DNA from 3 places in the Paenarthrobacter sp. 10L412 genome. Region 3 is predicted to be linked to each of the others. Evidence: riboswitches for the same ligand, from Rfam matches in the RefSeq annotation. Region 3 holds a riboswitch; each other region holds the start of a gene.
The links. Region 3 has a riboswitch for S-adenosylmethionine ahead of AC1DD7_RS04715 (DUF1737 domain-containing protein). Riboswitches for the same ligand answer to the same signal wherever they lie in the genome.
Positions count from the first base shown of each region.

Region 1: linked by a shared signal. The riboswitch ahead of metX (homoserine O-acetyltransferase MetX) and the one ahead of AC1DD7_RS04715 (DUF1737 domain-containing protein) in region 3 are both predicted to bind S-adenosylmethionine.
Region 2: linked by a shared signal. The riboswitch ahead of AC1DD7_RS17555 (hypothetical protein) and the one ahead of AC1DD7_RS04715 (DUF1737 domain-containing protein) in region 3 are both predicted to bind S-adenosylmethionine.

Region 1 covers NZ_JBFTJT010000002.1:184,746-188,013, forward strand. Annotated here, with positions in the region: gene AC1DD7_RS02660 (hypothetical protein) at 1-308, shown strand, start outside; gene metX (homoserine O-acetyltransferase MetX) at 315-1,436, opposite strand; SAM riboswitch class IV at 1,451-1,565, opposite strand; gene AC1DD7_RS02670 (bifunctional o-acetylhomoserine/o-acetylserine sulfhydrylase) at 1,705-3,021, opposite strand; gene AC1DD7_RS02675 (VOC family protein) at 3,248-3,268, shown strand, end outside.
Region 2 covers NZ_JBFTJT010000012.1:95,233-98,500, reverse strand. Annotated here, with positions in the region: gene AC1DD7_RS17560 (sodium:solute symporter family protein) at 1-1,014, shown strand, start outside; SAM riboswitch class IV at 1,226-1,345, shown strand; gene AC1DD7_RS17555 (hypothetical protein) at 1,361-1,645, shown strand; gene AC1DD7_RS17550 (hypothetical protein) at 1,658-1,852, opposite strand; gene AC1DD7_RS17545 (VIT1/CCC1 transporter family protein) at 2,107-3,268, shown strand, end outside.
Region 3 covers NZ_JBFTJT010000003.1:297,381-300,648, forward strand. Annotated here, with positions in the region: gene AC1DD7_RS04710 (NtaA/DmoA family FMN-dependent monooxygenase) at 1-1,127, opposite strand, end outside; SAM riboswitch class IV at 1,294-1,405, shown strand; gene AC1DD7_RS04715 (DUF1737 domain-containing protein) at 1,420-1,686, shown strand; gene AC1DD7_RS04720 (rhodanese-like domain-containing protein) at 1,683-2,093, shown strand; gene AC1DD7_RS04725 (O-succinylhomoserine sulfhydrylase) at 2,094-3,268, shown strand, end outside.

The sequences.
Region 1 (3,268 bases), on a different contig from region 3:
GTCAGAACTACCCTGGCCAGAACTATCCGGGCCCCGGCTATCCCCCGCAGAATCTTCCGGGACCGGGGTACCCGCAGCAGAGCTACCCGGGCTATCCCGGAGAGCCCGCCACCGTCCGCCCTGCCGATGCGCAACCGCCGGCAGGACCGCCGTCGAACGCTTCTTCACCTACGTTCCCCAGCAACAGCGGCTCTGAGCAGCAAGGCTTCCGTGCGCGAAAACTGGCCGAACTGGACCTCAAGTTCAGCAACGGCGAGATCGCCATGGAGGACTACATGAAGCAGCGCGGCGAGATCATGAACGGCTAAGCCGGCCTAGGCGAAGAAGGCCTGATGCAGTTGGGCTGACAGTTGCCCGATTTCGGTGAGGAAGCCATCGTGCCCGATGGGGGCCTCGATCACGTGGACGGGCACGTCGCCAGGCAGATTTTGTGCCAGTTCCAATGACTGGGCCGGGAAATAGAGGCGGTCGGAGTCGACGGCTGCTACAAAGAATTCAGCAGTGGCGCTGGCCAAGGCCTCCTGCAAGGTGCCCCGGCCACGGCTGATGTCGTGGGACATGAGTGCCTCAGTGATGGCGATGTAGCTGTTCGCATCGAACCGGCGCACCAGCTTGGTGCCTTGGTGGTCGAGGTAGCTTTCCACCTGGTAGCGGCCACGCTCCCCCAGGACCGGGGCAGCCAGGGGCGTCTCTTGATGCTGGGCTTCCCGGCCGAAGCGGAAATCAAGCTCCAGCGCTGATCGGTACGTGATGTGGGCTATCCGTCGGGCCAGGGCAAGGCCCGCCTCAGGAGTTGGTCCACCGTAGTAATCGCCGTTGTTGAAGTTCGGGTCCTGGCGGATGGCGAGTGTCTGCGACTGGGCGAAAGCGATTTGCTCGGCTGTGCTGTAGGCGCCGACAGAAATAACTGCGCACCGCTGGACACGCTCAGGGAAGGTCACCGCCCACTCAAGTGCCCGCGCCCCACCCATGGAACCGCCAAGGACGGCGTGCCATGACTTGATCCCCAACGCGTCGGCGAGGCGGGCTTCAGCCACCGTGCTGTCGCGCAAAGTGATCAGGGGGAAGCGGGATCCCCAGGGCCGCCCGTCCGGCGCCTGGGACGATGGGCCCGTGCTGCCGTAACAGCCGCCCACAATGTTGATGGAGATAACGAAGAACCGGTTGGTGTCGATCGTCGCGCCCGGGCCAACGAGTTGCTCCCACCAGCCTTCCTCATCAGTGGCACCGCGGGCCACATGCGTGCTTCCCGTCAGTGCGTGCTGGACGAGGACTGCGTTGGACGCATCCGCGTTCAACTGCCCCCAGGTCTCATAGGCCAACACAACGTCCGGGAGAAAACCGCCGGCTTCAAGTTCCAGCGAACCTACGCCGGCGTACTTGACCGTCCCGTCTTCTTTGCCCGGTTTGGGGGGTGCTGTAGCAGTAATGGTCATTCCTTTGACACCTAACCTCGCGCTTGCCTGCCGCCTTGCGTGCGACAGGCCAGGTCTTCACCCGGGGCACCCCACCGCGGAGGAGGGTTGCCGGCCAGCAAGCCGGGGCTGTCACTGGCACTCATGACCTAATACGTAGAGTCTAGGAAAAATACAGCTGTTTTGGCGAAGAATGTGACAGCTGTGTGACGGTTTGGGGCCGCTTCGTTCAGGAACACGCACGGCCAGGGGCCGCCCGGCGAATTTTCGTCGGCGGGCGGCCGCTCCGCTAAGCGCCCTTGGCAGCCCGGAAACCAGCCTCAAGGTCAGCAATAATGTCGTCTACGTGCTCGATTCCCACGGACAGGCGGACAAGGCCGGGATTCACTCCCGCAACCAGCTGCTGTTCGACCGTGAGCTGGCTGTGGGTAGTCGACGCCGGGTGGATGACCAGCGAGCGGACGTCACCGATGTTGGCAACGTGGGAGTGCAACTCCAGGCCATCGACGAATCGCTTGCCGGCCTCGACGCCACCTTTGATGTTGAATGCCACCACTGCTCCGGTACCCCTCGGCCCATACTTACGGCCGCGCTCATACCAAGGGCTGGACGGCAGACCCGCGAAGGCGACCGATTCGACGTCGTCGTGGGCTTCCAACCATTCCGCCACTTTGGTGGCGTTGGAGACGTGGCGCTCGACGCGCAGGCTCAGGGTTTCCAGCCCTTGGGCGATGAGGAAGGCGTTGAACGGGGAAACCGCCGAACCCAGATCGCGCAGCAACTGCACACGGGCCTTGAGAATGTAGGAGAGGTTGGCTCCGAGCGCGCCATCCTTGCCAAGGTCCCGGGCGTAAACGAGCCCGTTGTAGCTGGGGTCCGGAGTGTTGAATCCCGGGAAGCGCTCCGGGTCCTTGCCGAAATCAAAGTTTCCGGAGTCCACGATCACGCCCGCGATCGCCGCACCGTGGCCGCCCAGATACTTGGTAGCCGAGTGCACCACGATGTCCGCACCCCATTCGATGGGACGAATGAGGTATGGGGTGGAGAGCGTGTTATCCACGATCAGCGGCACTCCGGCCTCATGCGCGGCGTGTGAAATACCCTCGATGTCCAGCACGTCCTGGCGCGGATTGGACACCACCTCGCCGAAGAACAGCTTGGTATTGGGCTGCACGGCGTCCCGCCACTGGTCCAGGTTGTCCGGGTCCTCCACGAACGTCACGGAGATGCCGAACTTCTTCAGCGTGTGCGCCAGCAGGTTGTAGGTGCCGCCGTAAAGGCTGGGGCTGGCGACGATATGGTCTCCGGCCTCGGCAATGTTCAGGATGGCGAAGGTTTCCGCGGCCTGTCCGGAGCTAAGGAGCAATGCGCCAAGCCCGCCTTCGAGGCTGGCGATCCGCTGCTCCACGGCATCTTGTGTTGGGTTGCCGATTCGGGTGTAGATCGGGGCGAGCTCGGCCAAGGCAAAGCGGTTGGCTGCGCTCTCTGCGCTGGGGAAAACGAAGGACGTGGTCTGGTAGATCGGAAGCGACCGCGCTCCCGTGGCAGAGTCAGGCTCCTGCCCTGCGTGGATCTGGCGTGTTTCGAAAGACCATCCTTGGGACATTGAATTCTCCTCTTAGTGGCGCGCGGGTTTGCCGTTGATCGCTGTAGGCGTGGGCTGGGGCCAGTCTAGGAAGCGCCCGTGTGCTTGGACAGCTTTGTGACGAAGGCAGTATTTTTCAGTCTTTACGCGACCCGGCGTGACGCGTTCCTGCGGCGCGCAATAAGGTCCCATGTTAGTTAGGCTTCCCTTAGCTGAGACCCCGATCACAAAGTGCCAAGATGAAGCCATGCGCATGGATCACGTCTCT
Region 2 (3,268 bases), on a different contig from region 3:
TTGGCCGACCAGGTCCAGTTCATCATCAAGACCGTAGGCATCTTCTTCCTGATGCTCCCGTTCGTCATGAATGCGGCCGGAGGACTGGATGGCATCCGTGAGCGCGTCGATGCGAGCTTCTTCCAGATTGACGGAATCGGTCTCCAGACGATCATCACGTACTTCGTTGTTTACACCCTTGGACTCCTGATCGGCCAGGACATCTGGCAGCGCGTTTTCACCGCCAAGACTCCCAAGGTTGCACGCTGGGGTGGAGCGACCGCCGGCGTCTACTGCATCCTCTACGGTGTAGCCGGTGCCTTGATCGGCCTGGCCGCCCGGGTGGCGCTCCCCAACATCGATGTCGCCAACCTCGGCAAGGACGTGGTGTACGCCGAAGTGGCAACGCACATCCTGCCCATCGGCATCGGCGGCCTGGTCATGGCCGCAGCTGTTGCAGCCATGATGTCCACTGCTTCAGGTGCCCTGATTGCCGCCGCCACCGTGGCTCGCGCAGATGTTGTTCCGTTCGTTGCCAGCTGGTTCGGCAAGACCATCAACACTGACGACACCGAAAACCCCGAGCACGACGTCAAGGCCAACCGTTACTGGGTTCTTGGCCTGGGCATCGTTGCGGTGCTGATCTCCATGGCCGCGCAGGACGTGGTTGTTGCCCTCACCATTGCCTACGACATCCTGGTAGGCGGCCTCCTCGTCGCTATCCTCGGCGGCCTCGTCTGGAAGCGCGGAACCGGTATCGCTGCTGCCTGGTCCATGGCAGTGGGCTCGGTATTGACTCTGGCCTTGCTGATCCTGTTCGCAACTGGAGTCATTCCGAGCGTCGATGGCGTTTACGCCAACGAACCCATCTACTACGGCCTGGCGGCCTCGTTCGTGGCATACGTCGTGATTTCCCTCCTCACGCCTCCCACGGATCCCGAAGTTCGGGCCGCTTGGGACAAGCGCGTGGCCGGTGCGGTCTCTGACGAATTGCCCCTGGAGGCCCACCCTGTCAGCAGCCACCACGCCAGCTAGCTGAGCAGACCCAGCCCCAAGTAATGTTCGACGGCGGCGCCGCCCCTTCCCGGGGCAGCGTCGCCGTTGCGCTTTCCGTCTAGATTCGGGCGTTGCGGGGCCACTCTGCGCCCCATCCACGCCCCATGGCACGCACACCAGGCCGCACAACGCAGGGGATCCGAGAGCCATACTTCTCCCGGACAGCACTCCTCCAGTACAGTGGTCCCAGCTTCAAGAGAGGTGGCGCCAAGCTCCGACTGGCCACACACCAACCCCATGTTCACGGGTGGTTCGGATGAGGAAGCGGCCCGCCCCGGACCAGAGACAACCGAGCGGGCAAGAGCACTCCCCAAAGGAGCAGTCCTTGCCGTACCAAGCCCTCAGCACCCCCGCCGAATCCGAAGCGCCCACCGTCCCGGTGATTCCCGGCGTCGACCTTGTCCTTGGGACGGTGACCCTGTTCGTGAACGGTGGCCTGAGCCGGTTCCGGCACCACGAAGCGCACCTGATAGCACAGGCCCTTGCCCAGGCTGTGCGTCCGTCGCGGTGGTGTGATTCGTCGAGGACGTTGACGGTGACTGTTGCAGCGCTCGGGCGTCCGGCGGGACTGGAGCGGCATTTCAGATTCGGTGAAGACGGCCCTGCCTAGAAGAAAACGGTCCTAGAATTCTTCGTCTTCTTCCCCACGGAATTCTTCGGTTTCATCCAGGGGGACAACCCGCTCGTCGTCATCCGGGACGTCGATTTCCTCCACCCAGGGTTCGTCGACTTCCTGGTCATCGCTGTAGTCGTAAGCGGGGTCTGATTCGATGGTCTCCCGTTCCGGGTGGTTGGCGTGCGGTTCGGTGGTGTCCATGCTGCAACCTCCGTCTGGTGGGCTGGCAAGCAGCCTGCTGACCGAGTGCGGGGAGGGCCCCCGCCCCTGTCCTTCCATCTGAGCACTGTGCTTGAAGAGGGTCAAGGCACGCCCGGAGCAAGGCAGGATCTAGCCCAAAATTAAGGCACGCCGAACATTCCCGCTAAGGAATACCGGCCAAAAATCCGCGCCAATAAGCGGTACAGTGGGCGTGCAATGGGGCCGCAACTACCCCACCCAGCACAGGAGAAAAAGTGCAGAAGCACCAGGAATCCCACGGTTCGTCGAGCCCCGCTCCGGACCCCGCCCCCGGATCCGGAACACCGCCCCAACCAGTCCCACCCACGGCCGCGGACATCAGGCGCTGGCGTCAATACCTGGCCGACGAGCGGGCCGAAGCCGCCGTCTACCGGGAACTCGCCCAGCGTCGTGACGGCGAAGAACGCCAGATCCTGCTCGCCTTGGCCGAGGCAGAGGGAAGGCACGAGGCACACTGGCTCAAGCTCCTCGGAGAGCACGCTGGTATGCCGAAGGGAGCTTCAACCCGGAGCCAGCTGCTGGGCTTCCTGGCCCGGCACTTTGGTTCAGTGTTCGTGCTCGCCTTGGCTCAGCGCGCGGAAGGCCGCTCCCCCTACGGTGCCGAACCTGCCGCGACCCCGGCCATGGTTGCCGACGAACAAATCCACGAAGAAGTTGTCAGGGGCCTTGCCACCCGTGGACGCAACAGGCTCTCCGGTACCTTCCGCGCCGCTGTTTTTGGTGCCAACGACGGCCTGGTGAGCAACCTTTCACTGGTTATGGGTATGGCCGCAACGGGCGTTCCCAGCCCGGTGGTGCTCATGAGCGGAGTGGCCGGATTGCTGGCCGGCGCCCTGTCCATGGGTGCCGGCGAGTACGTTTCGGTCCGCTCGCAAAGGGAGTTGCTCAACGCCACGCTGCCCACGCAGGCTACCCTCACAGCCGCCCCGTCTTTGGACATTGAGCACAACGAGCTCGTGCTGGTGTATTTGGCCCGGGGCATGACCCGCGAGGCCGCCGAGCACCGCGCCGCCGAACGCATGGGACTCTTCAGTTGCGACTGCGATCCCAGCCTCTCCTTGCAACCCGAAAAGGAGCAACCCGCCGACGACCACGAAACCGTGGGGTCTGCCTGGGGTGCTGCGATGTCCAGCTTCTGCTTCTTCGCCTCCGGTGCGATCGTGCCCATCCTTCCGTTTATTTTCGGCATGACGGGTGTGGCGGCACTGCTGGTAGCCGGTGTTCTGGTGGGCATCGCGCTCCTGGCGACTGGCGCCGTCGTCGGACTGTTGTCCGGGACCTCACCGCTGAGCCGTGGCTTCCGGCAGCTGGCGATCGGCCTGGGTGCCGCAGCCGCCACCTATGGGCTTGGCCTCGCGTTCGGAACGATGATCGTCT
Region 3 (3,268 bases):
ATGATCGAATCGCCGGCACCACCGCTGCGTGCCTGAAGGATCTGGCGAAGGGTAGACCCCGGAGGCGCTGCCTTGGCGAAGTGCTCCAACGTGCCTTGGTTGCTGTTGGTGCTCAATTCAGGCAACGGCGCATCGAGGTCGAACTGCTTGAAGTCGATCACGGACAGGTAGGAGATCGAGTTGAGCTGGCTGTCGATATCACGCTGGGTAAGCTCCCGGCGCTGTGCACGCAAGTCCTCGGCCTCGGCTGATGAACCAACCACGGTGGGCTTGAGCACGAAAAGTACCTTGACGTCGTCGGGGTTCCTGTCCGCCTTGGCAGCCTCGGCACGGATGGAATCCCGGTAGGCCTTCATTCCGTCAACGCCACGCGCCAAGGCGATCGCCACATCTGCATGCCCACCCGCGAACGCTTTGCCCCGAGGAGAAGCACCGGCCTGCACCAGCACGGGCTCCTCTGGCAAAGGTGCGGTGTTCAGCGGACCTCGGACCTTGAAGAAGTCACCCTGGTGGCTAATGGGATGCACTTTGGTGTGGTCGGCGAACACGCCGGCCTCAACGTCCTCAATCACAGCGCCGGGTTCCCAGCTGCGCCAAAGCTGCCGGACGACGTCGACGAATTCCTCCGCCTTCTCGTACCGAAGGTCGTGTTCAATCTGCTGGTCCAACCCGTAATTCTGTGCCGCCAGGTCACTGCCGGAGGTGACAACGTTCCAGCCGAGCTGGCCCTCGGAGAAGTGCTGCAGCGTGGCCAGGAGCCGTGCGGCTGTGAAGGGCGGATAGAACGAAGCGCTGACAGTCGGCACAATCCCAAGGTGCTTGGTGGCGGACAGAAGGTACGGGACCAGAGCCAAAGGATCATGCTTGGGCGCAAAGGAGGCGTGTGCCAGCGAAACCTCGGCGGTGCCGCCATAAGTATCAGGAACAGTAAGGGAGTCCTCGATGATGAAGAGGTCAAGGCCGGATTGCTCAAACGCGCGCACGGCGTCTTGATACAGGGCAGGTTTCTTCCAGTCGTAGCCCAGGCTGTAGCCGGGAGTTCCCCACCCCTGGACACCAAAACCGTGCCCCACGAACCATCCAAAATGCAGCATGGGCTTGAGTGTAGAGCTGCCTTGTCCGTTCACCGCGACCTGATTTCTTGCGAAGTTACAGGGGGTCGTACTGCGTCAATTATGCTCCCGGGGCGTCACATTTGGGCTGCTACCCCAGCGCCGGCCGGTTACGCAACATGACGAGCGCGTAACCGCTTGCAAGTGCGGGCCGCCGCCGCGGGATGTTACGTTTTTCTTGAGTAATGAGCACCAGCGCCAAGCCCTGACTTGCTGGTCGGCAACCCTCTCTCCGGCGGGGTGCCTCAGGTGACTACTCGGCGTATCGACACTTCGAACTGCAAGCGTGACTGAGGAGCACCAGCCAATGCCTGAACCCACTGAAGAAAAACTCTCCTACCGCCTGATTACAGGTCCGGATACCCGTGAATTCTGCGAGCGGATCACCACGGCCCTCGCCGACGGCTACGTGCTCCACGGCAGCCCGGCAGCCACGTTCAATGGCACGGATGTCATCGTGGCGCAGGCGGTCGTCCTGCCCGCTGCCATCGCCAACGCAGACGCCGCCGTCGCGAATGCTGTTGACCAGTTGGAGAACGACGACGACGAAGAAGCATTCGAGGGACACGCATGAGTTACGCAGGTGACCTGACCCCGCAGGACGCGTGGGCCAAGCTTGAAGAAGGCGCCATCCTGGTAGACGTCCGCACCGAGGCCGAGTGGGCACACATCGGCATTCCGGACACCAAAGCCACAGAGAATGATCCCCTGTTCATTCAGTGGAACCTCGCCGGTGGCATTCCCAACTCCCGCTTCCTCGAGGACCTGCAGCAGCAGGCACCCGAGGGCGAGGGCGTGGAACTCGTTTTCATCTGCCGCTCAGGCCAGCGCTCCATCTCTGCCGCCATCGCCGCGACGCAGGCCGGGTTCACCGCCTACAACGTGCTCGAGGGCTTCGAAGGTGACCCGGACCGCTACGGCGAGCGCACCATCAACGGCTGGAAGAACCGCGGCCTGCCAACCAACCTGGGGAACGACTAAGTGACTTTCAATCCCGATGCCGCCAGCTGGAGCCCTGACACCCAGGCAGTACGCGGTGGCCTTGACCGTACCAACTTCCAGGAGACGTCCGAACCCGTCTTCCTGAACTCCGGCTTCGTCTACGAATCCGCTGCCGCCGCCGAACGCGCCTTCACCGGCGAGGACGAGCGCTTCGTTTACTCCCGCTACGGCAACCCGTCCGTGGCCACATTCCAGGAGCGGTTGCGGTTGCTCGAAGGAACCGAAGCGTGCTTTGCGACGGCGTCCGGCATGTCCGCGGTGTTCACCGCCTTGGGTGCCCTCCTGGCTGCCGGTGATCGCGTCGTTGCCGCCCGTTCCCTGTTCGGCTCGTGCTTCGTAATCCTCAACGAGATCCTGCCGCGCTGGGGCGTAGAGACCGTGTTTGTCGACGGTCCCGACCTCGACCAGTGGCGTGCTGCCCTCTCCGAACCGACCACCGCCGTGTTCTTCGAGTCGCCCTCCAACCCCATGCAGGAAATCGTGGACATCGCCGCCGTCAGCGAGCTGGCGCATGCTGCGGGAGCGACCGTCGTCGTCGACAACGTCTTTGCCACTCCCCTGCTGCAGCGTTGCGGTGACTTGGGCGCGGACGTCATCGTGTACTCCGGCACCAAGCACATCGATGGCCAGGGACGTGTCCTTGGCGGGGCAATCATGGGCACCAAGGAATTCATCGATGGCCCGGTCAAGCAGCTGATGCGGCACACCGGACCGTCGCTCTCCGCGTTCAACGCCTGGGTGTTGACCAAAGGCCTGGAGACCATTGGCTTGCGCGTGAACCACAGTTCAGCCTCCGCTTTGAAAATCGCGGAATGGCTTGAGCAGCAACCCGCCATCAGCTGGGTCAAGTACCCCTTGCTGAAATCGCACCCACAGTACGAGCTCGCAGCCAAGCAAATGAAGGCTGGCGGCACCGTGCTGACGTTCGAGTTGCTGCCCTCTTCTGGGCGTTCAGCCAAGGATGCCGCGTTCGCGTTGCTGGACGGTCTGCGCGTCATCGATATTTCCAACAACCTGGGCGACTCCAAGTCCCTCATCACGCATCCGGCCACCACCACCCACCGGGCCATGGGGCCCGAAGGTCGCGCGGCCATCGGGCTGAGCGACGGCGTGGTCCGTTTGTCCGTGGGCCTGGAAGATGTAGACGATCTCAT